Regions from separate parts of the Arthrobacter zhaoxinii genome, predicted to be linked through region 2. Evidence: riboswitches for the same ligand, from Rfam matches in the RefSeq annotation. Region 2 holds a riboswitch; the other holds the start of a gene.

Region 1 (15,649 bases), 1.1 Mb from region 2:
CATGACAGCTTCAGCCCGCTGGGCGGCATGATGGCCATGCTGAACATGATGCTCGGCGAAGTCGCCCCCGGCGGCGTCGGCTCCGGACTCTACGGCATGCTGATCCTGGCAATCATCACCGCCTTCGTGGCCGGCCTCCTGGTGGGACGCACCCCGGAGTACCTCGGCAAGAAGATCGGTCCGAAGGAAATCAAACTCGCCAGCCTGTACATCCTCACCATGCCGACCCTGGTCCTGGCGGGAACTGCGTTGAGCTTCGCGGTCCCGGGCATCCGGGCCGACATCGAGGGCACCTCCATCCTGAACACCGGACTCCACGGGTTCAGCGAGGTCCTGTACGCCTTCACGTCCGCGGCCAACAACAACGGCTCCGCGTTCGCCGGGCTTACGGCCAACACCCCGTGGCTGAACACGGCACTCGGCGTGGCCATGCTCGTGGGACGCTTCCTGCCGATGATCTTCGTGATCGCCCTGGCCGGAGCCTTTGCCGAGCAGGGCAAGGTCCCCGCCTCGGCCGGCACCCTGCCCACCCACCGGCCGCAGTCCGTGACGCTGCTGTGCGGCGTCACCGTGATCGTGACCGCCCTGACCTTCTTTCCCGTACTCGCGCTGGGTCCCCTGGCGGAAGGACTGCAATAACCATGTCCACACTTACCAAACCCCTGGAGTCCGAAGCGGCCCCGGCACCGGCTCCTGCCGCCCGCGGCATCACCGCTGGATCGCTGGCCGCCGCCCTGCCCGGAGCCTTCCGGAAAATGGACCCGCGGCTGATGGTCCGCACCCCGGTGATGTTCATTGTCGAAATCGGAGCCGTCCTGATCACTGCAATCGCCGTCGCCGAACCCTTCCTCGGCGGTCCGCAGGATTCCGGCGGCACCCCCGTTCCCGGCGCGTTCTCCTGGCTGATCGCCGGCTGGCTCTGGGCCACCGTCATTTTCGCCAACCTCGCTGAAGCGGTGGCCGAGGGCCGCGGCAAGGCGCAGGCTGCCAGCCTGCGCAACAGCCGGGCCACCACCACCGCCTACCGGGTGGAGGGCTACGACTCCGGCCGTGATCCCGCCGCCCTCGGGGCCGCCGTCTCAGAGGTCCCCTCGGCCGATCTGGGCCTGGACGACGTGGTGGTGGTCGTAGCCGGGCAGATCATTCCCGGCGACGGCGACATCATTGACGGCATTGCCTCGGTGGACGAATCGGCAATCACCGGCGAATCCGCCCCGGTGGTCCGCGAATCCGGCGGCGACCGCTCGGCCGTCACCGGCGGCACCCGCGTCCTGTCGGACCGGATAGTTGTCCGGATCACCAGCAAACCCGGTGAAACCTTCGTGGACCGGATGATCCGGCTCGTCGAAGGTGCCGCACGGCAGAAGACGCCCAACGAGATTGCGCTGAATATTCTCCTGGCCACCCTGTCCCTGGTCTTCATCGTGGTGGTGCTGACGCTCAACCCGCTGGCCGGCTACTCGTCTGCCACGGTCAGCATCCCGGTCCTGGTGGCCCTGCTGGTCTGCCTGATCCCCACGACCATCGGCGCGCTGCTTTCCGCCATCGGCATTGCCGGCATGGACCGCCTGGTCCAGCGCAATGTCCTGGCCATGTCCGGCCGCGCCGTGGAGGCCGCCGGTGACGTCACCACGCTGCTGCTCGATAAAACGGGCACCATCACGTACGGCAACCGCCAGGCCGCCGGGTTCATCCCGATCAACGGCACCGAGAGCACCGACCTGATCGACGCCGCCGTGCTGTCCTCCTTCGGTGATCCCACCCCGGAGGGCAAGTCGGTGGTGGAGCTGGCTGCCGCGAAGGGCTGCCGGCCGGAACCGCCGGCGGGCTCCGTGAGTGTGCCGTTCACTGCCCAGACGAGGATGAGCGGCATGGACTTCCCCGACGGAGCGAAGATCCGCAAGGGAGCGTCCTCGGCCATCCTGGACTGGACCGCCGAATCCGGCGGAATAGAGGTGGACGTCCTGATGGCCGTCGAGGACCAGGTCAAGAAGATCTCCACCGGGGGCGGCACTCCGCTGCTGGTGGCGGTCCGGGACGCCGACGGCGGCACCCGGGTGCTCGGCGTCGTCCACCTCAAGGACGTGGTTAAGGAGGGTCTGAAGGAACGCTTCACCCAGCTGCGGGCCATGGGCATCCGCACCGTCATGATCACCGGCGACAACCCGTACACCGCCAAGGCCATTGCCGCCGAGGCGGGAGTGGACGACTTCCTCGCCGAAGCCACCCCCGAAGACAAGATGGCCCTGATCCGCCGCGAACAGGCCGGCGGGCACCTGGTGGCGATGACCGGTGACGGCACCAACGACGCCCCGGCACTGGCCCAGGCCGACGTCGGGGTGGCCATGAACACCGGCACCTCCGCGGCCAAGGAAGCCGGCAACATGGTGGACCTGGACTCGGACCCCACCAAGCTGATCGACATCGTCGGCATCGGCAAACAGCTGCTCATCACCCGCGGCGCGCTGACCACCTTCTCCATCGCCAACGACATTGCCAAGTACTTCGCCATCATCCCGGCCATGTTCGTAGGCGTCTTCCCGGGCCTGGCCGCGCTGAACCTGATGCAGCTGCATTCGCCGGCCTCGGCCATCCTCTCCGCGGTGATCTTCAACGCGGTAATCATCGTGGCACTGATTCCGCTGGCGCTGCGCGGCGTGAAGTACCGGGCCGCCGGATCCTCCTCGATCCTCAGCCGCAACCTGCTGATCTACGGGGTGGGCGGAGTGATTGCTCCGTTCATCGGGATCAAGCTCATCGACCTCCTGATCAGCCTGATCCCGGGGTTCTGACATGGCATCCATCATCCGCATCCACCTCATCAAACGCAGCACGTCCCTTACAAGGAGCAGGAAATGAACCCCGTCCGCAGCAGCATGCGCCAGCTTGGCGTCTCCCTCCGCGTCCTGGCGGTGCTCACGCTCGTGCTCGGCGTCGGATATCCGCTGGCAGTGGCCGGAATCGGCCAGGCCGCACTGCACGGCCGGGCCAACGGCTCGATGGTCAGCAGCGGCGGCAGCGACGTGGGTTCGGAGCTGATCGGCCAGTCCTTCACGGACGCCGACGGCGCGGCCCTGCCCCAGTGGTTCCAGTCCCGGCCCTCCGCGGCCGGCGACGGGTACGACGGCGGGGCCTCCAGCGGTTCCAACCTCGGCCCCCTGAGCGAGGACCTGGCCGCCGCCGTGGCGGAGCGCCGGGGGACCGTGGCAGAGCTGGAAGGTGTGGCTCCGGAAGATGTCCCCGCCGATGCCGTCACGGCATCGGGTTCGGGGCTGGATCCGCACATCAGCCCCGAATACGCCCGGATGCAGGTGGACCGGGTGGCGCGGGAACGCGGCCTGGAACCGGAGCAGGTCTCTGCCCTGGTCGACGACGCCACGCAGGCCCCGTTCGCCGGAATTCTCGGCAGCAGCACCGTCAACGTGTTGCTTTTGAACATTTCGCTGGCGGAGCTGGACACTTAGTCCATGACGCGAGGACAGCTAAGGGTTTTTCTGGGGGCGGCACCCGGTGTGGGCAAAACCTACGCCATGCTCGAAGAGGGGCGCCGCCTCCGGGACGAGGGATCCGACGTCGTCGTCGCGCTGGTGGAAACGCACGGACGCGCCGGGACGGCCGCCGTGGCCGAGGGCCTGGAGACTATCCCGCGCGCGGTCCTGCGGCACCGGGGGCTGGAACTGCAGGAGATGGACCTGCCCGCGGTCCTGGCGCGGGCGCCCGAATATGCGCTGGTGGACGAACTCGCCCATACCAACGTGCCCGGGGGAAAGCACGAAAAGCGGTGGCAGGACGTGCAGGCCCTGCTTGACGCCGGGATCAACGTCCTGTCCACCGTGAACATCCAGCATATTGACTCCTTGAACGACGTGATCGAGCAGATCACCGGCACTCTGCAGGCCGAAACCGTGCCGGACGCCGTCCTGCGCGGCGCCGAACAGGTGGAGCTGGTGGACCTCACTCCGCAGTCGCTACGGGGCCGCCTGGCCGACGGCGTCATTTACCCCGCCGAACGGGTCGACGCCGCCCTGTCCAACTATTTCCGCCTCGGAAACCTGACGGCCCTGCGCGAGCTGGCCCTGTTGTGGCTGGCCGACGAAGTGGACTCGGCGCTGAACCGCTACCGCGAAGAGCATGGCATCAGCCGCAAATGGGAGGCACGGGAGCGGGTGGTGGTGGCGCTCACCGGCGGCCCCGAGGGTCGCACCCTGCTGCGCCGCGGAGCACGTATTGCAGCCCGGTCCGCCGGCGGTAAGCTGCTGGCCGTGCACGTCTCCGGCGCCGACGGACTGCGCGGACCGGAACCGGGGGAGCTGGCTTCGCAGCGGCTCCTGGTGGAGAAGCTCGGCGGCAGCTTCCACCAGGTGGTGGGAAACGACGTTCCGCGGGCGCTGGTGGACTTTGCCCGCAGCGTCAACGCCACCCAGCTGGTGGTGGGTGTCAGCCGGCGCCCCCGGATCGCGGCACTGCTGTCCGGGCCGGGAATCGGGGCCACGGTTATCCGGGAGTCCGGGGACATCGACGTGCACATGGTCTCCCACTCGGCGGCCGCCCGCACCCTGGTGCTGCCGCATTTCGGCAGTGCCCTCTCGGTGCGCCGGCGCCTGCTCGGCTTCGGCTTCGCCCTGGTGGGCGGGCCGCTGCTCACCGCCGGGCTGGTGTCCGTGCGCAGCGCCGAAACCATCACCGGCGACGTGCTCAGCTACCAGCTCCTGGTGATCCTGGTGGCCCTCGTCGGCGGCATCTGGCCGGCGCTGTTCGCCGCCCTGCTCTCGGGCCTGACCCTGGATTTCTTCTTCATTTCTCCGCTCTATACCGTCACCGTGGCCACCCCGTCCCACATGCTGGCGCTGGGGCTATACATCGTCAACGCCATGCTCGTGAGTTACGTGGTGGATGCCGCCGCCCGGCGGGCCCGAACCGCCCGGCGCTCGGCGTCGGAATCCGAACTGCTGGCCTCGGTGGCCGGCAGCGTGCTGCGCGGGGAGGACGCACTGGGTGCCCTGGTGAGCCGGACCCGCGAGGCCTTCAACGTCAGCGCCGCACGCATGCGGTCCGAGGGCGAAGACCTGTACGCCGACGGCGACTGGCCGGCGTCCGTCACGCCCGACGACCCGGCCTTCACCCGGTTGCCGGTCGGGGAGCGTTGCTTCCTGGATTTGTGGGGCCGCGAACTGGCGGCGTCGGACCGGCGCCTGCTGGCGGTCATTACCGCCCAGCTGGAGGCAGCGCTGGAGCACCGGGAACTGACCGAAACCGCTCGGGGACTGGGCTCGCTGGCTGAAGCGGACAAGGTCCGCACGGCGCTGCTGGCCGCCGTCGGGCATGACCTGCGCCGTCCGCTCACGGCCGCAACGGCCGCCGTCACCAGCCTGCGGGCGACGGACGTCACCTGGTCCGAGCAGGACCGGAACGAACTGCTGGCCACCGCCGAGGAATCCCTCGCCTCCCTGTCCGGACTAGTCACCAGCCTGCTGGACGTCAGCAGGCTGCAGGCCGGCGTCGTCGGGGTGAGCCTGGAGCCGCTGAACGTCGCCGATGCGGTGCTGCCGGCGCTCGAGGAGCTGGAACTGGGCCCGGCGGAGGTGGAACTCGAAATCCCTGCTGCACCGCGCGTGGTCCTGGCCGATCCTGTGCTCCTGCAGCGGGTGCTGGTCAACCTGCTGGCCAACGCGGTGCGCTTCAGCCCGGAAGGAATCAGATGCGTGCTGTCGGTCAGTGAGTTCGCCGGGCGGGTGGAAATCCGCGTCATAGACTCAGGACCGGGCGTTCCCGAACAGCGGCGGGGGGAAATTTTTGTTCCGTTCCAGCGGCTGGGGGACATCGACAACTCCACCGGGCTCGGCCTCGGGCTGGCCCTGGCCAAGGGATTTACGGAAGGAATGGGCGGAACACTGGAAACTGAAGACACCCCCGGCGGCGGACTGACCATGGTCCTCTCACTGCCGGTTGCCGCACCCCGCATCCCCGCGGGCGGACTGTCGGCGGTGGCAGGATGAAGATCCTGGTCGCCGACGACGACGTACAGATCCTCCGGGCACTGCGGATCACCCTGAGCGCGTACGGATACGAGGTGGTGACCGCGGAAAGCGGAAGCGCCGCCATCCGTAAGGCGGTGGACACCCATCCGGACCTGCTGGTGCTGGACCTGGGCATGCCGGGACTGAGCGGGATGGACGTCATTGAAGCCGTGCGCGGCTGGAGTGCCGTGCCGATCCTGGTGGTGTCCGGTCGGATCGATCCGGCGGACAAGGTCCGGGCACTGGACCTCGGAGCGGACGACTACGTCACGAAGCCCTTCTCCACCGAAGAACTGCTGGCCCGGATCCGTGCGTTGTCGCGCCGGTCCCCGTCCACGGCGGGGCCCAGCGAAATCACTTTCGGGGCGGTGCGGGTGGATCTGGCGGCGCGGCGGATCGCCCGGCTCGACGACGGCTCGGACATCCGCCTCACCCCCACCGAGTGGCGGTTCCTGGCGGAGCTGCTCGCCCATCCGGGGATGCTGATCACCCAGCAGACGCTGTTGACCAATGTCTGGGGTCCGGGCACCACGGACTCCGGCTACCTGCGCCTGTACATCGGGCAGCTGCGGCGGAAACTGGAGAGTGACCCGGCTGCTCCGGCGCACCTGCTGACCGAACACGGCATGGGGTACCGGTTTGTGCCCTGACTCTGCCGGTGCAGGGCCTGCCCGTTAACGCAATGAGCGCCCGGCCCCTAACGGGGGCGGGCGCTCATCTTTGCACGTTGGGGCTAGGAAGCCTTATGCGCGGTAGAACACGGGGCCGGAGCCGACGTTGACGGACTGGACAACCGTCTGGTTGCCGTTCCAGCCGCTGTGGATGGCTTCGCCGTTGCCTACGTAGATGGCAATGTGGGCCAGGCCCATGCCGCCGTCGGCGTAGAAGACCATGTCACCGGGCTCCGGGGTGGAGACCTGGGTGCCGTAGGCGGCCAGCTGTGCGGGACCGAGGTCTCCCACGTTGTGGCCTGCGGCGCGCAGGGCAACCTCAACCAGCACGGTGCAGTCCTGGGCTGCGCCCAGCTGCGACTGAGCCGAAGCCAGCATGATGGCGTTGGTGCCGGAGGCAGCGGGAGCGGAGAATGACGTTCCCTGCGTGGTGACGACGCCGAGGTTGGCGGCCTCAGCCGGTGCGGCTGCGGCGGCCGGTGCGGCAACCGGTGCGTAGGACGCAGCGGGTGCAGCGGCAATCGCCGGAGCGGCCTCGCCGGCAACGGTGATGACATCACCGGGGTAGATCACTGAGGCCAGGGACAGGCCGTTCAGGGACAGCAGGGTGTCCAGGCCGACGCCGTAAGCGGCGGAGATCTGGCCCAGGGTGTCACCGGAGACCACGGTGTGGGTGGCGGCAGCAGCTGCGGGGGCAGCGGCCGGAGCGGCAGCAACGGGAGCGGCCGGGGCAACCGGAGCAACAGCCTGTGCAGGGGTGTAGTTGTCGTTGGCGACAACACCGGCGGAGGCCGGAGCAGCCATGCCGAGCATGAGGCCGGAACCGGCCACTACTACAGCAGCGGTGCTTCCGATGGTGCGGCCGCGGCCTGCAACGGCCTGTGCGATGGTGGTGCGGGCGTCGATGTTCTCGGCGCGGTGGCGTCCACGAGTCTTGTTGAAAGTCATGTAATAACCTCTCCCGATACCTGCGAGGTGAGCTGTCGGATTCGGATGGGAGACACCCGGCCGCCGGTGGAAACCGGTCGGCTTAACCCCAAGGATTCAAGGAACCCGTAAATGGTTCCCCCGCCTCTGCCGTGGTTGTGCGATCTGTGGACCCCGGGACCAGCGGCAGAGCTAGGTAACAAGCCCGGGGGAGCCGCATCAGAAAGCGGCATGGGTATAACCGTACTGGATAGTTACGGTTGGATAACCATTATGTGATCTGCTTCTCTTGGGCGTGTGATCGGGGGCGCGGTATGCTACTCGATTTGCCCGTCACCTGCCACTTCGCACAACATTCAACTCGATTTTAACAAGGTTCGCCGGCCCATCCCAACTTCGGACAATGTGCAGGTGAAATCCCTGTAATCCCGTGGGTAACAGGGGCACCAGGGAACAGCACTCCGGGGGCTTCCCCTCCGCTGTTCGGGGCCGAAAAAACAGGCGCGGTTACGGAAGTGGCGCCTGGGTTCCCATGCACCCCAGCAGCATCATCACGAAAAGGAATGTGCCCGGGATCACGAAAAGCGGCGCTGCTTTGCGCGCCCTAGCCGCGTCCGGCTGCGCGTAGAATTGTTAGGCAGCCTTTCAATATGGGGCGGCAGATGTCGACAAACAGGAGTGAGCAGTGGCTGGCAGCGGTTCGAAATTATGGACCAGGGGATTTGTGCTGGCGATCATCACCAATCTCTTTATTTCACTGGTGTTTTATCTGTTGATGACCACCATGGCGCTTTACGCGGTGCAGGAGTTCGCCGCCTCGGACGGCGCGGCCGGATTCGCCTCCGGGTCCTTCGTCCTCGGCGCCCTCGCGGCGCGCGTGTTTGCGGGTAAGTTCCTGGACTTCGTAGGACGCCGACGCCTGCTGGTGATCAGCCTCGCGGTCTTCGTGGCCGCTTCGCTGCTCTACATTCCGGCCTCGAACCTGGCTCTGCTGCTGGCCGTGCGGATACTGCACGGCATGGCCTTCGGTGCGGCGAGTACGAGTATCTCCGCCTCGGTCATGGGGCTCATTCCCGTACACCGGCGCGGTGAGGGAACCGGCTATTTCGGTATCTCCACCACCCTGGCCACGGCAATCGGCCCCTTCCTGGCCGTGTTCCTGGTGAACTCCGTCAGCTACCGCGCCCTGTTCCTGTTCGCCGCCGGCTGTGCCGCCGTCGCCCTGGCGCTCTCCCTGGTGCTGCGGCTGCCTGAACGCATACCCGGCCCCGAGGAACAGAAGAACAAGTGGCGGATGCACCTGACGGACATCATCGATCCGTCCGCACTTGCCATCGCCTCGGTGATGTTCATTGCCGGTGCGGCGTACGCAGGCATCCTGTCCTTCCTCAACTCCTACGCGCAGAGCGAAGGCCTGGCGCTCGGCGCCAGCCTCTTCTTTGTGGTCTACGCCGGCGTTGTGCTGGTCTCGCGGCTCTTCGTAGGACGCATCCAGGACCGGCACGGCGACAACGCCGTGGTCTACCCGACCCTGGTGTCCTTTGCCGTCGGCCTGGCCCTCCTGGCCTACGCCCCGAATGACATGGTGATGGCGGCGGCCGGAATCTTCGTGGGCTTCGGTTTCGGTGCCCTGATGCCGTGTGCCCAGGCGATTGCCGTGAGCATGGCGCCGGCTGCCAGGATCGGCCTGGCCACCTCCACCTTCTTCATCCTGATGGACGCGGGCGTGGGCCTCGGCCCGCTGCTGCTGGGTGCGCTCCTGCCGTTCACGGGCTTCCACGGAATGTACTGGGTGCTCGCCGCCGTCCTGCTGGCGTCCACCGTGCTCTACTACTTTGTGCACGGCCGGAAGAACTACCGCCCCGGCACACCGGTGGAGTAAGCCCCCGGGTGTTCCGGCCGGCTGACACGGTAACCTCTTTCCCACACGGCTCCGTCAAGGGAAAGCAGCACCATGGCACGCGAGGAAACCACCCTGACCGTCCCCGGCCCGGAAGGGGATCGGCAGGTCCGCATCTCCAGCCCCGGCCGGGTCATCTGGCCTGATCCCGGCATCACCAAACTGGATCTGGCCCGTTATTTCGCGGAAGTCGGTGATGCTTTCATCCGGGCCAACGGCGGGCGGCCCGTCTCGCTGGAGCGGTTCCCGGAGGGCATCGGCGGGGAAGTCTTTTTCTCCAAGAACCCGCCGCGCGGCATGCCGGACTGGATGCGCTCGGTCACCGTCACGTACCCCAGCGCCCGGTCGCACCCGCAGGTGGTGCTGGACGAGCCGGCCGCCGCGGTGTGGGCCGCGCAGATGAACACGGTGGTGTTCCATCCCTGGCCCTCGCGGGCGGACAACACGGACAACCCGGACCAGCTGCGCATTGACCTGGATCCCCAGCCGGGCACGGACTTCGACGACGCCGTCCGGCCGGCCCAGGAACTGCGGTCCATCCTGGCCGAGGCCGGATTGGAGGCGTTCATCAAGACCTCGGGCAACCGCGGCATCCACCTGTTCGCCCCGATCCGGTCGGACTATGAATTCCTGGACGTCCGGCACGCCGTCATCGCCGCGGCCCGGGAGGTGGAGCGCCGGATGCCGGACAAGGTGACCACGGCCTGGTGGAAGGAAGAACGCGGCGAACGCGTGTTCGTGGACTTCAACCAGGCCAACCGTGACCGCACCATGGCCGGCGCCTACAGCCCCCGGGCACTCCCGAACGCACCCGTCTCCTGCCCCGTCGCGTGGGAGGAGCTGGAGCGGGTGCATCCTGCAGACTTCACCATGCAGACGGTTCCGGAGCGCCTGCGGACTATAGGGGATCCCTGGGCGGACATGGCCGCCCGGCCGGGGTCCATCGACGTCCTGCTGGGCTGGTGGGAGCGGGACCTCGCCAACGGGCTGGGCGAGCTGCCCTTCCCGCCGGACTATCCGAAGATGCCGGGGGAGCCGCCCCGGGTCCAGCCCAGCCGGGCCCGCCGGAAGGATTAGGCCTTCTGCACCGTGATCGACCACTCGGCCGGGCCGCGCTTGGAGAAATCCGTGACCGGGTAGCCGCTCTCGGCTGCCCAGCGCGGAATCGCATCCGTGGCCTGGGTGCAGTCAAAGTGGATGACGAGTTCGTCGCCGTTCGTCAGCGTTGTCATGGCCTGCTTGGCCTCCACGAGGGGGAAGGGGCAGACGGATCCGTTGGTTTCCAGGGTGACCTGTGCCATGGTGTGTTTCCTTTTCTAGCTTGGAGGGGATTAGACGCCGGCGGGGACGCGTGCGGAGGCAGGCGCCGGCCGGCGGTTCATGATGGTGAGCTTCGCGGCGACGCCGGTGCCGAGGATCATGAAGATCAGCGCGGTCCAGCCCTGGAAGGTGAACTGGGCAGTCTGCACCATTGCGTTGCCGATGGTGCAGCCGCCGGCCAGCGCTGCGCCGATGCCCATCAGGGCACCGCCGCCGAGGCTCTTTACTGCCGTGGCGGCGTCGGGCACCCGGACCCGGAATTCGCCGCTGCCCTTGGCTGCAATGAAGGAGCCGAGCAGGATGCCGATGACCAGGTACACGCCCCAGTCCACCAGTTCCGCATCACCGGTCACCAGGTAGCTGACCAGCTTGGAGGACGGGGTGGTGATGCCCAGGCCGTCCTCACGGCCGGTGGCCCAGCTCAGCGGCCACGCAGCCGTGGCGATAAGGCCGATGACGACGGCGGTGGCGAAGGCGTTCCACGGCTTTTCAAACAGAAGGTGCGCCAACCCGGTCTTCGATGCCGGCAGGGCCGCCATTGTGAATTTGGGCTTGGCCAGGTGATGCCGGACGGCCAGCGCCACGGCCGCCACGAGCACCGCCACCAGCAGCCACGGTGAGATTCCCAGGACGGAGTAGAAGTTGCTCTGCTCCACGGTGACGGACCGCATGGCCGTGTTGAAGCCGGCCAGGGGACCGGTCTTCATGACCGCGGCGAACAGGGCGTAGGAGATCAGTGCGAGCCAGCTGCCGACCAGGCCTTCGCCGGCGCGGTAGTAGGTTCCGGTGGCGCATCCGCCGGCCAGCACGATGGCGAAACCGAAGATGAAGCCGCCCACGATGGTGGCCAGCCAGGGAAATGCCTCGGCCTGCAGGGTGATGATGCCTGCGGCGTCCAGCGCGAAAACGCCGACGCTCTGCACGGCCACCACCACGAGGAAGGCGGTGAGCCATCGGGTATTGCGCGTGACCCAGACGTCCCGGAAGGCGCCGGTGACGCAGAATCTGCCGCGCTGCATAACGAACCCGAGCGCCAGCCCGACCAGCAGGCCTGAAATAAGCATGGAAACTGCTCCTAGGGGAAAAGAGGATTCCGCGGCAGGATGCCGCGGCTATGCAACGCTAGTTGGGCCGGTTTCCCGCCGCCAAGGAATGTGGCCCAGCATGTCTGCGGGTTAAGCCGCGTGACGGCGGGCTGGACGAAGGACGGTCCGGGATGCACCGTTGCCCGCTTCGCTGGTCCGGCCGGTCCCCGCTGCCCGTGCCATGGCCGGAGAAGGGACGCGGTGGCAGAATCGGAGGGCAGGCAGCACAACCGGCAGCCAGGACGCGATGTCGACCATCACAGTGGTGATCCCCTCCCATAACGACGCCGCCATGCTTGCCGCCTGCCTGCGGGCGGTGGCCCGGCAGACCCGGCCGCCGGACGAGGTGCTGGTGGTGGACAACGCCAGCACCGACGCGACGCCGGATGTCTGCCGGGCGGCGGGAGTCCGCAGGATCTACGAGCCGGAGGTGGGGGTTGCCTCCGCGACCTTCCGCGGCTTTGATGAGGCGCGCGGGGAATGGCTGGCTCGGCTGGACGCTGATTCGGTGCCGCCGCCGCACTGGCTGGCACGGCTGGAGGCGGACCTCCTCGCCGCGGGGGAAGACACCGCGGTGACCGGACCGGGGGAGTTCTACGGTTCCGGCCCGGTGATCCGGTGGATAGCCCAAACCCTCTACATCGGCGGCTACCGCTGGTCCATGACCCTGCTGCTGGGACATCCGCCCCTCTTCGGCTCCAACTTCGGCCTGCACCGCAGCATGTGGAACCGCTTGCGGGGCCGGGTGCACCGGGGTAATCCCCGGGTGCATGATGACCTCGACCTCTGTTACCAGCTCCGTCCCGGGATGCGGGTCCGCTGGGACCGGGACCTGCGCGTGGGTGTCTCGGCCCGGCCGTTTGGTACGTGGCGGGGGCTGGGCCGGCGGCTGGCCATGGCCTACGCCACCTTAAGGGTCGACTTCGAGCAGGAGCCGCCGTGCCGGCGCAGGCGGGACCGGCTCCGCGGCTTCAGGCGGCGGAACCGAAAAGGCGCAGCAGGTCGCGCGTGAACTGGTAGGGCGATTCCTCGCTGGGGCTGTGCCCGCTGCCGTAGGCGGCAAACGACGCACCGATATCGGCGGCAAAGTCCCGGTGCAGCCGCAAGGGCCAGACATCATGCTCGCCGACGGCCACGAACTTCGGCACGCCGGCAGCGGCCAGCGGGGTCCGCAGGTCCGGGGCATGGCGCATCAGTCCCACCATGTCCCGGATCGAATCCTTCCGGGTCAGCGTGAACCGGTGGGCAACCAGCGCCATCCGCCCGGGGGACGCATGGATGAAATTGCGCTGCACACCCCAGACAATCAGGTCGGCACTGATCCTGTCTCCGACCAGGGGAGAAGCCCAGCCGATGCGGCTCACCCCGCGGAAACTCTGCCCGCCCCGGGGCGGGCAGCCGAGCAGGGTGATGCTGCGGAACAGGTCCGGCCGCTGGAGCAGTGTCAGCTGGGCAACGATGCCGGCAAAGGAATAGCCGACCACGTGGGCCGGGCCGTAGGCGGACAGCACTGCCGCGAGATCGCCCGTGAACAGGGCGTAGTCGTACCGGGGGCGCGGCGGGCACAGGTGCTCCGGGCCGGCGTCGGCGGATTCGTACTGGCCGGCAAGATCGAAGGTGAAGGCGAAATACCCTGCAGCTGCAAGCTCCGGCAGCATCAACGAGAAGTCCTCCTTTGACCCCATGGCTCCGGGCACGAGGACCACCGCAGGCCCGCCCGGGTCTCCCATGCTCACGGCAGCCAGCGGCCCGCTGGGGGCCGGGAACCGCGAACGGACCGCACCGTCCGGAAGTGCGAACCAGTCGACGTCGCCCAGTTCCGCGTCGCGGAGGGCTGCAGGATCCGCCGTCGCGGGCGGTACGGTGCGTCCCCTGCCGGGAGACCCTTTGCCAGCGAACCTCCCGCGTATCACCATGGCTAAAAGATAACCGTCAAACCATTTGCCGTCGCCTGTTCCGGTGCCCCGGACCGCGGTGTCCGGCCATTTGCCCGGGACGCGGACCGGCGGGTCTGCTGCCGTCCGCCGCCGCGGTAGAATTCCTTTGCCTGCCCCGAAATCCCCCTACTCAGGAGCCGACGTTGCCCGCAAAGCGTAACCCCAACAAGTTCGTCTATCGAGGCATCGTATTTACGGGCCTCACTGCCCGCAGCCTCTTCAGGGTTCCCGTGATCCCCTCCGGCCTGGAGAACCTTCCCGCCCACGAAGACATCCGCGGCCTGAACCGCGCCGTCGTCCCCGGCAAGGGGGCAGTAGTGGCCATCACGCACTTCGGGTACCTGGACTTCGCGTTTGCCGAGCTGCTGATGTGGCGGAAGCTGAAGGTCCACATGCGGTTCCTCGTCACCAAGAAGGCCACCAAAAAGAAGTTCGTCAAGGCCGTCTGCGACTGGTGTGAGCACATTGTGGTGGACCGTGCCGACGGGGCAGCAGCCTACAAGGAGTCCGTGGAAAAGCTGCGCGGCGGCGATTACCTGGCGGTCCTGCCCGAGGCAGGCGTCAGCCGCAGCTTCACCGTGCGGCAGCTGAAGACCGGCGCCGTGCGCATGGCCGCCGAGGCCGGCGTCCCGATCATTCCGGTATCCGTCTGGGGCGGCCACCGCATGCTGACCCGCGGGCACGGCCTGAGCATCAAGGCCGCCTGGAAAAACCCGGTGCGCGTGCACGTCGGTGAAATCATGCGCATCGAAAAGGATGCCGACGTCGTCGCAGAGACCCGCCGGCTGCAGGAGGAACTGCAGGAGGGAATTGATTACTGCATCGATACCTACCCCGTGACGCCCGAACCCGGTGCGTGGTGGATGCCGCGGAGCCGCGGCGGCAGCGCCATGGGCGTGGAGGAGCAGCAGGTCCTCGACGCCGCGGACCGCGAAAAGTACAAGATCACGGGTTAACGCCGGGGACATAACAACGGCAGCCGCAGGTGCGGCTGCCGTTGCTGTTGGTGGACGGGTTAGGCGAGCGAGTCCAGGGCTTCGGCCACCGGCGTCGAGCCGTTGTTGAACTCGATGGTTTTTCCGGCGGTTTCGGGGCGTTCGAGGACTTCGGCCGCCACGTGGGCAACGTCCTCACGCGAAACGGATCCGCCCTCCACACCGGCGCCGGTTTCAATCCGGCCCGTGCCGGGATCCAGGGTCAGCGCGCTGGGGCCGAGAATGGTCCAGTTCAGGCGGCTGGCACGCAGGTGCTCGTCGGCGTCGGCCTTGGCCTCTGCGTAGGCAAAGAAGCCGTCGTCTTCGGGAACACCGTGGTCCTTGCCGGCACCGAAGTAGGAAACCATCACATAGCGGTCCGCTCCGGCTGCTTCCGCGGCGTCCATGGAACGGATCGCGGCGTCGCGGTCCACGGCAAAGGTGCGTTCGGGAGTACCGCCGCCGGCACCGGCGCTCCAGACGACGGCGTCCTGGCCGCGGAGCAGTTCCGTGATCTGCTCCGTGGAGAGGTTTTCGACGTCGGCCACCACGGCCGCTGCGCCGGTCTGTTCAACTTCGGCTGCGTGGTCCGGGTTGCGGAAGAGCGAGGTGACGCTGTGGCCCTTGTCGCTGAGCCGGCGGGCCAGGTGCAGGGCTACTTTTCCGTGGCCTCCGATAATGGCGATGCGGGACATATTGCACTCCTTCAGTTGATAGCGGTTCTTCCACCATAAGCATGCTGTCCTTTTTTTGCCGGGATTCCGCCCGGCGTCCGCCGAGGGCTTAGCTGACGGCGGCGAATAGCACCGCAGGGATGG
Region 2 (15,649 bases):
CGCGTCGTCGTCGCTGCCCACCAGTTCGCGGACCAGGGCGTACTGCGCGTGGTTGGTGTCCTGGTATTCGTCCACGAGGATGTGCCGGAAGCGCCGCCGGTAGTACTCGGCCACGCCGGGGAAGGCACGGAACATAAACACGGTCTGGGCGATCAGGTCGTCGAAGTCCATGGCATTGGCCTGGCGCATCCGCTGCGCGTAGCCCTTGTAGACGTCCGCTACGGCCTGCTCGAAGGGATCGGAGTAGTTGGCTGATTCCGCGTAGGACTCTTCGTCGATGAGTTCGTTCTTCAGGGCGGAGATCTTGTGCATGATGGACTTCGGCGTGAAGCGCTTCGGGTCCAGATCCAGGCCCTTGGCCACCAGGGTGATCAAGCGAAGCGAATCCGCGGAGTCGTAGATGGAGAAGTTCGAGTTCATCCCCACGGTCTTGGCTTCCCGGCGCAGGATCCGCACGCAGGAGGAGTGGAAGGTGGAGATCCACATGGTCTTGGCGACGCCACCCACCAGGTTTTCAATGCGCTCACGCATTTCGGCGGCGGCCTTGTTGGTGAACGTGATGGCCAGGATCTGTCCCGGGTTGGAGCGTCCGGTGGCGAGCAGGTAGGCGATCCGGTGGCTGAGCACCCGGGTCTTGCCGGATCCGGCGCCTGCAACAATCAGCAGCGGCGAGCCGGCGTGCTTCACCGCTTCCTCCTGCTGCGGGTTCAGCCCCTGCAGCAGGTCCGCGGCACGGCTTTCATCCGCGTAGGAGGAGCCCCGCCGGGCAGTGTCGGCATGCGGTGCCGTGGCTGCGGGCGCCGGTTCGTTCTTGCGGGGTGCGGGAAAGAGTGGATCAAAGAGATAGTCCATGATGGCTTTAAGTCTAGGCGCTGCGGCCGACATTCCTGCGAGCATCCAAACCGGCAGCCCCCGGTGGCTCCTCCGGCAGCCCCCTGCCGGTTCAGTTGGAGGTCAGCGCGCCGTGGATTTCCCGCACAGCCGAGGCGGTCCCGGCAATGTGCCAGCGGAAGCCGTTTACTTCGACGACGGCGGTGCTGCCGCCAGCGGCTCGAACTATGGCCTTGCCCGGCAGCCAGTCCCATTCCGGGCAGCTGTGCTGGAACCAGGCACCGGACTGGCCGGTGGCCACACGGGCAAGATCACAGGAGCCTGATCCCATCATCCGGATGGTCGCGGCCCGGGAGGCCGCCGCCGTCCAGGGTCCGGACACCTCGGGGCGCAGCAGCCAGGTGGGATGGATGTAGGTTCCGGCCGACAGGCGGTCCAGGGGTTCGTCCGCCGGCGGCGCAATCACCGAGCCGTTGAGCGTGGCCGGGGAGCCTTTGCCGCCGATCCACAGCCGGTCTTCCTGCGGCTGGTAGATGGCGCCAAGCAGCACATCGGGATCTCCGGGCGTTTCGTGCGGACCGGGCTCGGTCCGCAGTGCGATCGCCGAACACCAGTAGGTGGATCCGGCGAAGAAGTTGTACGTGCCGTCCACCGGGTCGATGACCCAGGACCTGCCGGAGGTGCCCCGGTGGCTGGCCCCCTCCTCCCCCACGATTCCGTCGTCGGGGCGCAGTTCGCGCAGCCTGGCCACCACCAGTGCCTCGGCCTCGCGGTCCGCGGCGGTAACGACGTCGGACACCGAGGTTTTTTCGCTCGCGGTCAGCCCTTCTGCCCGCATCCGGAGGGCAAGCTGCCCGGCCTCCCGGACCAGCTCGGCGGCCAGGGCCAGGTCTTCGGGGCGCGCATCGGCAGTCATAATCCCCAGCCTAGCCGTCCGCCTTCGCGCGGGACAGGCGGGCACTGGCGGCGGCGCAGGACGCGGGAGGGGTGCGGCCATACTGTACCTATGGGAAAAACCGCCGCGCAGCGCGCCGCCAAACACGGACCATCCGCAGGCTCTCCCCGCACGGGCAGTCCGGGGGCAACGGACGCTGGCCCGGGAACGGGCCCGCAGGGGAAGAGCAGCCCCGGGCTGATTGTCATTGCCGGGGTGGTGACAACGTTGTTCCTGTTCTGGTACCTGCACCTGATGGTGCTCGGCCAGCTGAGCCAGCTTGCGGACGGCCTGGCGATGCCCGATTCCCTGGTCTTCGGCTACGGCCAGGACCATCTGGCCGCCCTGCGCGCTGCGATGGACGCAGACGCCCTCGGCCGGCTCAGCTATGTGCACAAGACCGCAGGCACCCTGTTTCCCTTGGTCTTCGGCATGACCTGGCTGCTGATCATCGGGCTGAACACCCAGCGCCGGACGCTGCGCTGGGTGCTCTTCAGTGCGCCGATCCTCTTCGTGGTGGCCGACCTGTGGGAAAACATTGCCATTGACAACGCCCTCGGTGCCGCCGAGCTAACGGGCGGTGATGCCGCCCTGGCCGGTGCGCTGACCGTCGCCCGCTGGATCCTGCTCGGGCTTAGCCTCGTGGCGTCCGTGGTGGCCGTCTTTACCCGCCGGGTTGGACGGCCACCAGAACTTGTCGCCCAGGACAAAGGTTAGGGCCGGGACCACCACGGTCCGTACCAGCAGGGTGTCGAACAGGACGCCGATCGCCACGATGATGCCCACCTGGGTCAGGGTCACCAGCGGCAGCACGCCGAGCACCGCGAACACAGCCGCCAGCAGGATGCCGGCGCTGGTGATCACGCCGCCGGTGGAGCGCAGTGCTGCCAGCATGCCCTGCTTCGTGCCCATGGAGACCGCGTTTTCCCGTGCCCGGGTGGTCAGGAAGATGTTGTAGTCAACACCCAGAGCCACCAGGAACAGGAAGGAGTAGAGCAGCGTCTGCACATCCATGGCCGGGAAATCCAACACATTCTCGAACACCAGCCAGCTCAGCCCGGTGGCGGCCAGGAAGGTCAGCAGCACCGAGGCGACCAGCAGCACCGGCGCCACGAGGGAGCGCAGCAGGATCATTAGGACCAGGAACACCAGGATAATCACGGAGGTCACCACCAGGACCGTGTCGTGCTGGTTCGCGGACAGCTGGTCCACCCGCTCTGCGGCTTCCCCGCCTACCAGTGCCTCATAGTCCTCATCCGCGAGACCCTCGCGCAGATCGGTGATGAAGGTGTTGGCTTCGTCGGTGCCGGCCTCGTAGCCGGTGATCAGTTCCACCCGGGTGCGGCCGTCATGCTCGGTTCCGGGCGTGGCGGCAGTGACGCCTTCGATGCCGGACAGCTGGGCGACGGCGTCATCCGCGGCGTCCGTATCCACCAGGACGGTGACGGGCGAGGAGGAGCCGGCGGGGAAGCCTTCGGACAGGGTTTCGGCCGCGGTGACTGCCTGCGGCTTCTCGCGGAACTGTTCGTTTTCGCTCAGCCCGATCTGCAGGGTGAACAGCGCGCTGCCCAGGGCCAGCAGGACGACGACGGCGGTGCCGGCGATGGTCTTGGGGCGGCGTGCGGTGGCTTCACCCAGGCGGCCCCAGAACTTGCCTTCCTTGGCCGGATCCCCCACCTTGGGCACGAACGGCCAGAAGAGCCTGCGGCCCAGCAGCACCAGGGCAACCGGCAGCAGGAACAGGGCGCTGAAGATGGCCAGCACAATGCCGATGGCGGCGGAGAAACCGAGGCCGCGGTAGCTCTGGGTGTCGGTGAACAACAGGGTGAGCAGGGCCAGGATCACGGTGCCGCCGCTGGCAATGATGGCCTCCCTGGTCCGGGTCAGGGCCTTGCGCATCGCCTCGTACACCGAGTCGTGGACGCGCAGTTCCTCCCGGTAGCGGGCAATCAACAGCAGTGCATAGTTGGTGGCCGCGCCGAAGACCAGGACGCTGGTAATGCCAACGGCGGACGGATCCACGGTGATTCCGGTGACCGGAGCCAGCAGGTCCACCACCTTGGCGGCCAGCTGTTCAATAGCGCCGACAATGGCCAGGGGCACGATCCAGAGCCACGGCGAACGGTAGGTGATCAGCAGCAGCACGGCAACGACGCCGGCCGTAACGGTCAGCAGCACGAAGTTGGCTCCGGAGAACACCCCGGCCAGGTCGGCACTGAAGGCGGCCCCGCCCGTCAGTTCCGCCCGGACGCCCTCCGGTGCAGCCTCGGACACGGCGTCCCGCAGGTTCTCGACCTCCGCGGACACGGCGTCGCCGTCGTCGGCGGCGGCCTGCAGCGTCAGCGGAACAATCGCCACGAGCTTGTTTTCCGAAACCACCGGCGGAACCTGCGGCGGCGGGCCCGAGGCGCCGGCTTCCGCAGCCGCCGCGTTGATCCCGGCGATGCCGGCGGTGTCCGCGTCCGTCAGCGGCTCGCCGTCTTCGCGGGAGACCACCACAATCGCGGAGGATTCCTGCGCGTCCGGGAACTCCTCGAGCAGTTCGGCAACCTGGGCTGACTGGTACTTGTCATTCAGCCCGCCCACGCCCGAGGTGTCGTTTTCCTGTGCGGGCAGGGCGAACAGGCCGATGATGACGGCCACCCCGATCAGCAGCGTGATCCACGCCGTCTTGGCGTTCTTCACTATCCCTGCGTACATGTGCTTCTCCCAGCCGTCTAAAGTATCTCTGCTCGAAAGTATCTCAGATATAGAGATACTTCAATTCCCAGTTACTATTGGGCTGTGGAAGACAAAGAGCTACGGCGGGATATCGTCGACGCACTCCGCGGCATGAGCCTGGACGGGCAGCGTGTCGCGGACGCTTTTGCGCATTCAAACGGCCTCAATGCCACGGACATGCGCGCCCTGGTGCTCATCATGGAGGCCGAGATGCGCCATGAGGCCCTCACCGCCGGTCAGCTCAGCGCCCGGCTGGGCACCTCCTCCGGGGCCACCACCGCCGTCATTGACCGGCTGGAACGCATCGGCCACATCCACCGCAACCGCAGCCATGCGGACCGGCGGAAGGTCACCCTGCACTTCGAACCGCTGGCCATGCAGCTGGCCGGTGCCTACTTCGGCCCCCTGGGCGCCCTCACCGACGAGGTCATGTCCCGGTATACGGAAACGGAGCTGCGCACCATCCTGGGCTTTATGCAGTCCATCCGTGAGAGCTATGACCGGCACATTTCGGCCCAGCAGGCCGGCGGCACCGCGGTGCCCGCAGACGGCGGCGCACCGGAGGGGCTGCACCCGCGCACCGGGAGAAACGGGTAAGCTGGTACCGCCCGCCGGTAACCCGGCGGTCCGCCCTCGTAGCTCAGTAGGATAGAGCGGCCCTCTCCTAAAGGGCAGGTCGTCGGTTCGATTCCGGCCGGGGGCACTTTTTTCTTTAACCGGACCCCCGGTTCAGCGAAGAAGCTGTTATTCCACTGCGTCCGCCGGCTCGGGCGCGAACTGGGTGTTGTACAGCTCTGCGTAGCGCCCGCCCCGTGCAAGCAGCTGCGTATGCGTTCCCTGTTCGGCAATCCGCCCGCCCTCGATCACCAGGATGCGGTCCGCGTTGCGGATGGTGGAGAGCCGGTGGGCAATCACGACGGCGGTCCGTCCTTCCAAGGCCTCGCCCAGTGCCGCCTGGACTGCTGCCTCGGAGGTGGAATCCAGCGCGGCGGTGGCTTCGTCCAGGATCACGATCCGCGGCTGGGCCAGCAGCAGCCGGGCAATGGTCATGCGCTGGCGTTCGCCTCCGGACAGCCGGTAGCCCCGCTCCCCCACCAGCGTTTCCAGACCGTCCGGCAGCGAACGGACCATGTCCTCCAGCCGGGCCCGGCGGAGGGCATCCCAGACCTCGTCCTCGCCGGCCTCCGGGCGGGCGAGCAGTAGGTTGGCACGGATGGTCTCGTGGAACAGGTGCCCATCCTGGGTCACCATGCCCAGGGCCTGCCGGATGCCGGCAAAACTCAGGTCCCGCACATCGGTGCCGGAGAAGCGCACGGCCCCCGAATCGACGTCGTACAGGCGTGCCAGCAGCTGCGCGATGGTGGACTTCCCTGCCCCCGAGGTTCCGACCAGGGCGACGGTCTGCCCGGGTTCAACCCGGAAGGACACTCCGTGGAGGACGTCCTCGCCGCCGCGGTTGTCCAGGACGGCCACCTCCTCCAGGGATGCGAGGGACACCTTGTCCGCGGTGGGGTAGGCGAACCGGACGTCGTCGAACTCCACGCTCAGCGGTCCCTCCGGCACCAGTGCCGGCGATTCCTTTTCACGGATCAGCGGGCGCAGGTCCAGGATCTCGAAGACGCGCTCGAAACTGACCACGGCACTCATGATCTCCACGCGGGCATTGGCCAGGGAGGTCAGCGGTGCATACAGGCGGGTGAGCAGCAGCGCCAGGGTCACGACGTCGCCCGTGTTCAGGCTGCCCTGGAGCGCCAGGTAGCCGCCGAGTCCGTAGACCAGGGCCAGCGCCAGCGCGGACACCAGGGTCAGGGCCGTCACGAAGACGGCCTGCATCATGGCCATCTTCACGCCGATGTCCCGCACCCGGGAGGCACGCAGCGCGAACTCCCGCGATTCGGCGTCGGGCCGGCCGAACAGCTTGACCAGGGTGGCGCCGGGTGCGGAGAACCGCTCGGTCATCTGCGTGCCCATGGACGCGTTGTGGTTGGCGGCCTCCCGCCGGAGTGCGGCAAGCCGGCCGCCCATCCGCCTTGCCGGCAGCAGGAACACCGGCAGCAGCAGCATGGCCAGCACGGTCACCTGCCACGAGGTTCCGAGCATCACGATCAGGGTCAGAATCAGGGCGACGACGTTGCTCACCACACCGGAAAGGGTCCCGCTGAAAGCCTGCTGGGCACCGATTACGTCATTGTTGAGCCGGCTGACCAGCGCGCCCGTCCGGGTACGCGTGAAGAAGGCGATGGGCATCTTCTGGACGTGGTCGAACACGGCCGTGCGCAGGTCCAGGATGACGCTTTCGCCGATGCGCGAGGAAAACCAGCGCGTGGCGAGGGAAACGGCCGCATCAGCGACGGCGACGGCGGCAATCAGCAGGGCGAGCCGGATCACCACTGCGGGGGCTGTTCCGGCCACGATCGAGTTGACCACCTCGCCGGCCAGGACCGGTGTGGCCACGGCCAGGAACGCGCCCACCACCGACAACAGCACGAAGCCAAGGAGCCGGGTCCGATAGGGAGCCGCGAAGCGGACAATCCGTTTCAGCGTGTCCCGCGAGATCTTGCCGTCGCCGCCCTTGGCGCGGGAGATCTGCATCAGCGAACCCCACGCTGCGCCTTCCATGCTCATGTCTGTTCCTCCGATATCTGCACGTTCCAGCTTAAGCCCGTCCGGGGGCTGTTCCCGGCCGATCGCCAGGGGCTGAAATCAGGGTCCGCGGCATCCGGCGAGGGTGAGTCGTATCACCTCGGGGCCTCCGGAGTGCTGTTACACTTCCTAACGCTGCCCCTAGAGCTGAACCGGGCACTGACGAAAGGTCGTTATGTCCCCGGCACTAAAAACTTCTGCCTTTCCGACGGCAGACACCTCTACGGAGGGCGACAAACCCGGCACAGGCCCCCGCCCCAAGGCCCTGGTTGCCGTGGAGGAGCCCGCTGTCTTCTCCGTTGTAGCCGGCATCCTCTCCGACGCGGGACTGGACGCGGTTCCGGTGCAGGACGTAGACGAAGCCATGGAGGCTGCGCGGACCGCTTCGCCGGTGTTGGCGGTGGTGGATTCCACCATCCGGCAGGTTGCCGGCATGGACATGCTCAAGCGGCTGCGGCACGAACCCGCCATCACCAAGCTGCCGGTCATCCTGGTGGCAGGCGAGGCCGGCGTGGACATGGACTTCATGGTGGAACTGGGCATTGCCGACTTCGTGGCGAGCCCGGTGGATCCTGAGGACCTGGCCCGCCGGGTCAACCTCATCCTGGCCACTGCCTCCGCCCGCCGCGGACGGCGGATGGCCGCGGCCCGGCTGCGGGAGGAGACGCGCCGCATTTCGGATGCGGTCCGGGCCACGAACGATCCCCAGCAGATGGCCGAGGTGGTGGTTCACGGGCTGGGAGCCACCTTCGAAGCGGACCATGTACAACTGGTAACGTTCCCGGACGAGCGCGTCCCGGTGCTGACGCTGGCCTGGAGCCGGGAGGGAACCACCTCGGGAGGCATGCCTGAGCTGGGCGCCCATACCGCCGGGGAGCTGGCTGAGACTCTGTGGGAGCGGGGCCGGGCGCTGGCGGTGGAAGACCACGGCCAACCCGGCGACGAGCCGCTGCCGATCAGCGCAGCGGCATGCGCTGCGGGGCTGCGGACCTCGGTGATTGTGCCGCTGGGCCACGGGGACCAGGCCTTCGGCCTGCTCTGGCTTGCCGGAGAGGGTTCTCCGCGGGACTGGACCAGCACGGAGATGTCGCTGATCCAGCATGTCAGCGGAAACCTGGCGCACGGCCTCGTGCAGGGCAACCTCATCACGGCCCAGCGGATGGTGCTCAAACGCCAGCGCGAACTGGACCAGGCCAAGACCGACTTCGTGGCCACGGTCAACCATGAGCTGCGGACGCCGCTGACCTCGATTACCGGGTACCTTGACCTCATCCTGGACGGTTCCGGCGGGGACATCCCGGAGGACGTCGCCCAGATGCTGAAGATTGTGGGGCGCAACGCTGTCCGGCTCAACCAGCTGATCAGCGACCTGCTGACCATTTCCCGGCAGGACGCGGACGAGAGCAGCCTCGAGGTGGAAGAAGTGGATCTGGAGGAACTCCTCCGGGCCGTTGCCGCTTCGCTGGCACCCGCCGCCGTCACCAACAACCTGGACCTCCGGCTGGAGCTCGGCTCCGATGCGCTGCTGGTGGACGGAGACCGTGCCCAGTTGGAGCAGGTGTTCACCAATCTCTGCTCCAACGCGGTGAAGTTCACCCCTGCCGGCGGATCAGTGGAAATCAGTGCCGCACTGGTACAGCCGGACGGCGCCGGGCCCGGGGTGCGCGTACAGATCCGCGACACCGGCATCGGCATCCCGGAAGCGGACCTTCCCAATCTTTTCCGGCGCTTCTTCCGTGCCTCCAACGCCACCTCCGCCGCCATCCCGGGAACCGGGCTGGGCCTGGCCATCGTCCAGGACATTGTGCTCCAGCACGGCGGCGAACTGGGCATCGTGTCGAAAGTGGGCCAGGGCACCACAGCCACGGTCCAGCTTCCGGCCGCCCGCTAGGGGATCCGGAGGGGCGGGGCCGGCCCCGGACCCCGCCCGGTCCGTGCCGGTCCGGAGCGGCGGGCCTGCCTCCGCTGCCTACACCGGCGCGGGGGCTGCGGCCAGAATCCGTTCCGGCGCGGAATAGCAGTTCAGGGACGTACCGCGGCTGAAACCGATCAGCGTCAGTCCGCCGTCCTTGGCAAGATCCACGGAAAGGGCCGACGGTGCACTGACGGCCGCGAGCACCGGGATTCCCGCCAGCTGGGCCTTCTGGACCAGCTCGAAGGACGCACGTCCGGAGACCTGCAGCACCATGCCGCGCAGCGGAAGCATCCCGGCGCGAAGAGCCCATCCCACCACCTTGTCCACGGCGTTGTGCCGGCCCACGTCTTCGCGCAGGCACAACAGCTCGCCGTCGGCGTTGAACAGTCCGGCCGCGTGGACGCCTCCGGTCTTGTCAAACACTTTCTGCCCTTCGCGCAGCCGGTCCGGCAGGGCGGCCAGCATGTCCAATGGCAGCCGGACCGCGTCCTCGGAAGGGTCGAAGTGCGATGACTTCCGGACTGCCTCGATGGAGGCCGTGCCGCAGATGCCGCAGGAGCTGGAGGTGTAGACGTGCCGTTCCATCCCGGTGTCCGGAAGCGGGGTGCCCGGCCGGAGCTGGACGTCCACCACGTTGAAGGTCTGGTTGCCTTCCTCATCCACTCCGGAGCAGTAGCGCAGGCTGACCAGCTGCGCCGGATCCCAGATCACCCCTTCCGAGACCAGGAACCCTGCGACCAGGTCAAAGTCGTCACCCGGCGTGCGCATGGTGACCGTGAAGGACTTGCCGCCGATCCGGATTTCAAGCGGTTCCTCCCCCGCCAATACGTCGTCCCGCCGGCTGACGTTGCCGTCCAGTCGGAACCGTGTAACCCGTCCTCGTTGGGTAACCCGTCCCATGGTGTCTCCCTGTCTTTGGTGCTTTGGTTCGATTCCGGGGCGGCTGACGCCGCCCCGGGTAGTGCGTTATTCGGGGTTACCGGGGTTCCGGGTTTACCCGGCGGGCGCGCGGTTAACCTGCCACGGCAGGGGCAGCGCCATCACGGCCTGGTCCCTGATGCAGCCCTCCGGCGGCACCACCATCACGGCGTCTGCTTCGGCCAGTCCGCGGAGCATCCCGGACCGGAAATACGGCGAAGGCATGGCACGGTCCTCCTGGATGCTGCAGGGAACCAGGCGGGTCCTTCCGGGCAGCGGTTCCAGGTCCACACCGGCCAGGACGTGGCGTTCACGGGAGATCGGGGCACCCCGGAGTCCGTCCAGCAGCGGCTGGACGATGGTGAAGACCGCCATCATGGCAGCAAGCGGATTGCCGGGCAGCGCCACCAGCAGGCGGCCGTCCTGCAAGCGGGCGAGCATCGTGGGATGGCCCGGACGCATGGCAATGCCGTCGATGAGAAGTTCCGCGCCGACGTCCTCCAGGGCACGGCGCAGGTGGTCGGCGTCGGACCGCCCGGTACCGCCGGTCGTAACGAGGACGTCACCGGAAGACATGGCAATGGAGTGTTCGTCGGTCGCTTCGCTGCTCAGCGCTGCCACCACTTCCTCCAGCCGGTCCGGCAGGCGACGCACGACGTCGATCCGCCCGCCCAGCATCGTGATCAGCTGGGGCAGCTGGGGACCGAAGGTGTCGCGGACCTGGCCGGGCTCGGGCAGGCCTGCTTCGATGACCTCGTCACCGGTCAGCAGCAGCGAGACGCGCGGGGAGCGCAGCACCGGAAGGGTGTCATGCCCGCACACGGCAGCCAGGGCAATGTGGGCGGGGTTGAGCAGCTTTCCCGCGGGAATGGCGGTCTCCCCTGCCGAGGCCTCTTCTCCGGCCGGCCGGATATGCTCGCCGGGCCGCGGTTCCGACTCCCGTGCACGGTCGCCGAGGGTTAGCTGCGGCGGCGTGGTGGCAGAGACCGTACCGCTTTCCGAGCGCAGGACGGCGTCCGCACCTTCGGGGATCAGTCCGCCGGTGAGGATTTCCACGGCCTCGCCCGGCTGCAGGGCACGGCGCCCGGATTCACGGTGGACCTGCCAGCGTTCCACCTGGGGTTCCTCGTGGGTAATTACCGTCCATGGCGGCGGTCCGGCGATTGCCCACCCGTCCATAGCTGCAGAGGCGTAATGCGGAACGGGCTGCAGGGCCGCGGTGTCGAGGGCCAGGATCCGGCCGAGGGCCTCGTCAAGCGGCACGGTTTCGTAGGGCAGCGGGCGGGCAGCCGCATAGGCAGCGTGCCGGGCCTGGACCCAGGATGCGTTGGGCTGGGCTGGAAGGATGACGGGTGCGGCGGGGTCGCTCACTGGGCGTCTCCTTCCGCCGCGGCGTCACGGCACTGATCGGCCGCTACTGCCATGGCCGCGCGCATCGCCACGGCGTCGTCGGCCTGTCCGGTGCCGGCTGCAAGTCCTGCGGCGTACCCGACAATGAAAGTGGTCAGCGGTGCCGCCGGCCGCACCACGCTGTGTGCTGCAACCGCAGCCAGGTCGAGGACAGCGGAGACATCCACCGGCGTGCCCTCGAGCTCCAATGCCTGCAGCAGCCTGCTGCTCCATGCCTCGAGTTGTTCCTTCTGGCTTGCCATTCGTGCTCCTTCGTATCGCTTGGGGACTGCCCGGTCCTACGGCACGTCCCCGGCGCTCACACCCAGCGATTGTGCATCGGTCCAGGTGTCAACATCGGCTGTACTTCCCGGGGGAACATCAACACCCCTCCATTGCACCCTAGCAAGCAACGCCTTCATGGGCTTGTTCGCCAATCCTTCCGAGGCCACGGAAGCGACGGCGGCACGAAGGTCTGGTGTGCGGTAGAGCGCCGCCAGCGGCTGGCGGTTTCCGGTGGAGTCCACTGCCAGCAGGCTCTCATCCGGAGCCGAGGCGGACGCTGCCAGCAGCACCTGAACGGCAGCGGCGATCTGCGGCATGTCGCAGGCCAGGACCAATGTCCAGGGGCAGCTATCGGCCGGACTCCCGGCGCCGCCGTCGCCCGCGCTGCTGCCGCGTGGAGTGCCCGTGTCCCTCTCCAGGGCGGCCAGGGCGGTGACGGCCGCCCCGACCGCGGCGGCCGGACCGGCGTAGGCCGGCTCTTCACGGACCAGTACCGGCGTCCGCCGGGTTCCTTCGGTCGGCGCAGCCTCCAGCCGGGCTGCCAGTTCCGGGGGCCCTGCTACGGCGATGTGCCGGGCGTCCGGGATGGCGGCAAGGGTGGTTTCCAGCAGGGTTCGGCCGTCAGCCAAGAGCAGTGCCTTGGGTGTGCCGCCAAGGCGCGTGGACCGGCCTCCGGCGAGGATGATGGCGTCATAGCGGGGCGTAGCGGACATCAGGCAGCGGTGTCATTCTGCAGAAATGGATCCCATTGCGGGGACGGGCGTTCGAGTTCGCGGATCTGCCAACGCGCTCCGCGGGGCGCTCTCGGGGAAATCCGCAGCTCCCAGCCGAGCTGGGCCAGCGTCCGGTCCCCCTTGGTGTTGTTGCAGCGCAGGCAGCAGGCGACCAGGTTTTCCCAGTTGTCGTCACCGCCGCGGGACCGCGGGACCACATGGTCCACGGTAGCGGCGGCCTTGCCGCAGTAGGCGCATTCATGGTTATCCCGGCGCAGCACGCCGCGGCGAGTGGCAACGGTGCCCTCGCGATAGGGAATCTTGACATACCGGTGAAGGAGGATGACCGACGGTCGGGGAAGGATTTCATTGGGCCCGACCACCGGCTCGCCGCTCTCCGCCACCACGCTCGCCTTTCCGTTCAGAACCAGCACCAAAGCGCGGCGGAAGGTGATCACGGCCAGCGGTTCATATCCAGCGTTCAGAACGAGAGTGCGCATGCACATACCTCTTCGTCTGCCGCCCACGAACCGGTGAGTACAAGACACCTTTGCCGCAAACGGCACTTCGATTGTCTATGCAAGAGTAGAACGGGATCGCGATCTTGGCCATTTATGCCGGTGCTGCGGGACCGGAACCGGAACCGCCGTACCCGCCTGGGCCTCTCCGCGGCGACCCGGGCCTAACGCGGCGACCCGGGCTTAACGCAGCAAGGCCCCTCCCGAAGGAGGGGCCTTGCGATGCTGACTTGCCGGGGCTGCTTAGCCGCCTACACGGATGTAGACGCCGCCGGAACCGAGTTCAGCCGGAGCCACAACGGTGGAGCCACCGTTGAAGCCGCCGTGCACTGCCTGTCCGCCGCCCACGTAAACAGCGATGTGGGCCATACCCATGCCGCCGTCGGCGTAGTAGATCAGGTCGCCGGGCATAGCCTCAGCTGCGCTCACCGTCCGTCCAAGGGAGAGGTAGCTGGCAGGCCAGCCGTGGTGGTTGATGCCGGCCGCGGCCAGGGCATTAGTCACCAGCATGGTGCAGTCCTGGCCGACGCCAAGCTGTGCATACGCAGCAGCGGCAATGGTGGACGCTGCTCCGGACGGGGCAGCCGCTGCGGGCTTGGCGACAGCCTCAGTGTTGAAGGTGGAAACCGGTGCGCCGGCGTTGCCGCGGGCCTGGGCAGGAGCAGCGGCCGCCGCTTCCTGGGCAACGGCCACCGGTGCGTCGGCAACCGGAGCTTCAACCGGGGCTGCGGGCTCTACCACCGGTGCGGGCGTGGAACCGGCGATTCCGGCACGCTCGAACGACACGGCCACGTCTGCGGGGACATGGAGTGTCGATACGGAGGAAAGATCCAGTGCGCTGGTCCGGACGTCGCGGGGTGCGTCAGCTCCGGAGGCATTGGCTGCAACACCGGTGGTCAGTACCAGCCCGGAGGCTGCCGCAATGACGGCGGCCTGGCGGCCGACCGTTCCGGCGTTGGCACTGACAGCGCCGGCAAGGGCGTTCAGCGTGGTGGCGCGGGCCACCGGCGCCCGGTGGCGGGCGCGCTCAGTCGTTGAGGTCATGATGTCTCGGGACCGGGCTTAGCTGACGCGGACGAAGCTGGCGCCCGGCAGATCGGAGAGGGAATGCAGGCCGGTGTTCATACCGTTCAAGCCACCACTGATGACCTGGCCGTTGCCGACGTAAATGGCAACGTGGCCGCCGGTGATGACGAGGTCGCCGGGTGCCGGGGAAGAAACCACGGAGCCGTACTGGAAGAACTGGCCGGGGGCCAGGTCACCAACGGACTTGCCGACGGAGCGCAGGGCCTTCTCGACCATGGCGGTGCAGTCCTGCGCAACGCCGATCTGGCCGTAGGCGGAAGCGACGAGGGCAGCTCCGACGTTGCTGGAGGCCTGTACTGCCGGCGTTTCAGCCTTAGCTTCGTAGCCGGAGGTGGCTGCCAGTGCTGTCGGTGCTGTCGGTGCGTAAGCTGCCGGAGCGTTGCTGGCGGCGGTCTGGGCTGCAGCGGTCTGGGCTGCGGCGGCCTGCGCTGCAGCTGCCTGGGCGGCTGCCGCTTCTTCGGCTGCCTTGGCTGCGGCTGCTTCGGCGGCGAGCTGTGCACGGTATTCAGCGCCGGACGTGGAGCTCGGGGCAACCAGGGGAAGCTCGAACGGTGCGTTGGCGGGAGCGGTAACGCTGCCCGTCACGATGTTCAGCGGGGTTGCTGCGAGTGCCTGGCGGTCCGTGCTGACGGATGCCTGTGCAGGAAGTCCTGCAGCCAGCACGAGGCCGGATGCTGCAACTACGACGGCGGCCTGTCGGCCTACTGTTCCGGCGTTGCTGCTGACTGCCTTGGAAAGTGCAGCGATCGGGTTGGTCTGTACGGTGGCAGCACGACGGCGGCCATGAGTAATTGATGACACAGGTTTGCCTCTCCCAATTGCCTACGAGGTGAGCTGTCGGATTCGGATGGGAGTCACCCGGTTGCCCGGCCTAATGGCCTTTTGCAACTTAACCCCAAGGGTTTCTTTCGAAACCCGAAATTGGTTCCCCCGCCTCTGCCATGCGATTCTGCGAACGGACTTCAAACAGTGGCAGAGCTAGGCGATCTGTTCGAAGGTGCCCCATCGTTGGCGAATCAGGCACGAGTGTGAGCGTACAGCAACATTTGAGGTATGTCACGTTCCGGTCACGAAATGATATTCAACCGGTTACGGTGCATTCATTTGGTGCGGTTACAACCAATTCAACGGGTCGACAACTTCACCGTTAACCATGACCTCGAAATGCAGATGGCAGCCGGTTGAAGATCCGGTGGTGCCGCTTGCTCCCACCAGGAATCCCCGGTCGATTTCGGTGCCCACAGTGACGGCAATGTTGGAAAGGTGGTTGTACGTTGTCTGGACCCCGTTGCCGTGATCTACCACTACGCGGTTTCCACCCCCGTACGGGTGCCAGCCGGCAAAGACCACGGTGCCGGATGCCGCAGCATTGACGGCGGTCCCGCAGGTGGCGGCGAAGTCCTGGCCGTTATGCATCTCGCCGGCCTCCCCGGTGATGGGGCTGGTCCGGTGGCCGAACCCGGAGGTCTGCACCAGCGCGGAGTCCAGGGGTGTGGAGAGCGTGCCTTTGGCAGCAGCGGGAACCGCATGAGACCCTGCAGCGACCGAAATGGACGCCAGTTTGGCATCCGGGTCATATTTGCTGCTCACGCTGGTCCGCTCGAATCCGATGGCGGCGTTGGGGTCAGCGGAGACGGGTGCGTCAACGGCTACCGGCTCGAGCGTGACCGGAGGATTGTCTGCTGCCGCATGCGTC

Evidence for each region. Region 2 has a riboswitch for cyclic di-AMP ahead of N2K95_RS02880 (C40 family peptidase). Riboswitches for the same ligand answer to the same signal wherever they lie in the genome.
Region 1: it holds a riboswitch for cyclic di-AMP, as region 2 does, so the genes downstream of both, N2K95_RS07975 (LysM peptidoglycan-binding domain-containing protein) here and N2K95_RS02880 (C40 family peptidase) in region 2, are expected to answer to the same signal.

What each region holds. Positions count from the first base shown of each region.
Region 1 is NZ_CP104275.1:1,694,672-1,710,320, forward strand. Features, by position in the region: gene kdpA (potassium-transporting ATPase subunit KdpA) at 1-639, shown strand, start outside; gene kdpB (potassium-transporting ATPase subunit KdpB) at 642-2,792, shown strand; gene kdpC (potassium-transporting ATPase subunit KdpC) at 2,856-3,464, shown strand; gene N2K95_RS07965 (ATP-binding protein) at 3,468-5,996, shown strand; gene N2K95_RS07970 (response regulator) at 5,993-6,667, shown strand; gene N2K95_RS07975 (LysM peptidoglycan-binding domain-containing protein) at 6,761-7,636, opposite strand; cyclic di-AMP (ydaO/yuaA leader) riboswitch at 7,640-7,788, opposite strand; gene N2K95_RS07980 (MFS transporter) at 8,301-9,497, shown strand; gene ligD (non-homologous end-joining DNA ligase) at 9,570-10,592, shown strand; gene N2K95_RS07990 (sulfurtransferase TusA family protein) at 10,589-10,816, opposite strand; gene N2K95_RS07995 (YeeE/YedE family protein) at 10,847-11,899, opposite strand; gene N2K95_RS08000 (glycosyltransferase family A protein) at 12,168-12,932, shown strand; gene N2K95_RS08005 (alpha/beta fold hydrolase) at 12,892-13,836, opposite strand; gene N2K95_RS08010 (lysophospholipid acyltransferase family protein) at 14,001-14,813, shown strand; gene N2K95_RS08015 (SDR family oxidoreductase) at 14,873-15,526, opposite strand.
Region 2 is NZ_CP104275.1:608,862-624,510, reverse strand. Features, by position in the region: gene pcrA (DNA helicase PcrA) at 1-852, opposite strand, end outside; gene N2K95_RS02945 (inositol monophosphatase family protein) at 944-1,747, opposite strand; gene N2K95_RS02940 (hypothetical protein) at 1,838-2,482, shown strand; partial or broken gene N2K95_RS02935 (MMPL family transporter) at 2,504-4,465, opposite strand; gene N2K95_RS02930 (MarR family winged helix-turn-helix transcriptional regulator) at 4,550-5,083, shown strand; tRNA gene N2K95_RS02925 (tRNA-Arg) at 5,116-5,189, shown strand; gene N2K95_RS02920 (ABC transporter ATP-binding protein) at 5,231-7,111, opposite strand; gene N2K95_RS02915 (hybrid sensor histidine kinase/response regulator) at 7,305-9,020, shown strand; gene fdhD (formate dehydrogenase accessory sulfurtransferase FdhD) at 9,099-9,944, opposite strand; gene N2K95_RS02905 (molybdopterin molybdotransferase MoeA) at 10,038-11,333, opposite strand; gene N2K95_RS02900 (DUF6457 domain-containing protein) at 11,330-11,614, opposite strand; gene mobA (molybdenum cofactor guanylyltransferase) at 11,651-12,349, opposite strand; gene N2K95_RS02890 (HNH endonuclease) at 12,349-12,849, opposite strand; gene N2K95_RS02885 (C40 family peptidase) at 13,111-13,911, opposite strand; gene N2K95_RS02880 (C40 family peptidase) at 13,930-14,754, opposite strand; cyclic di-AMP (ydaO/yuaA leader) riboswitch at 14,758-14,917, opposite strand; gene N2K95_RS02875 (M23 family metallopeptidase) at 15,067-15,649, opposite strand, start outside.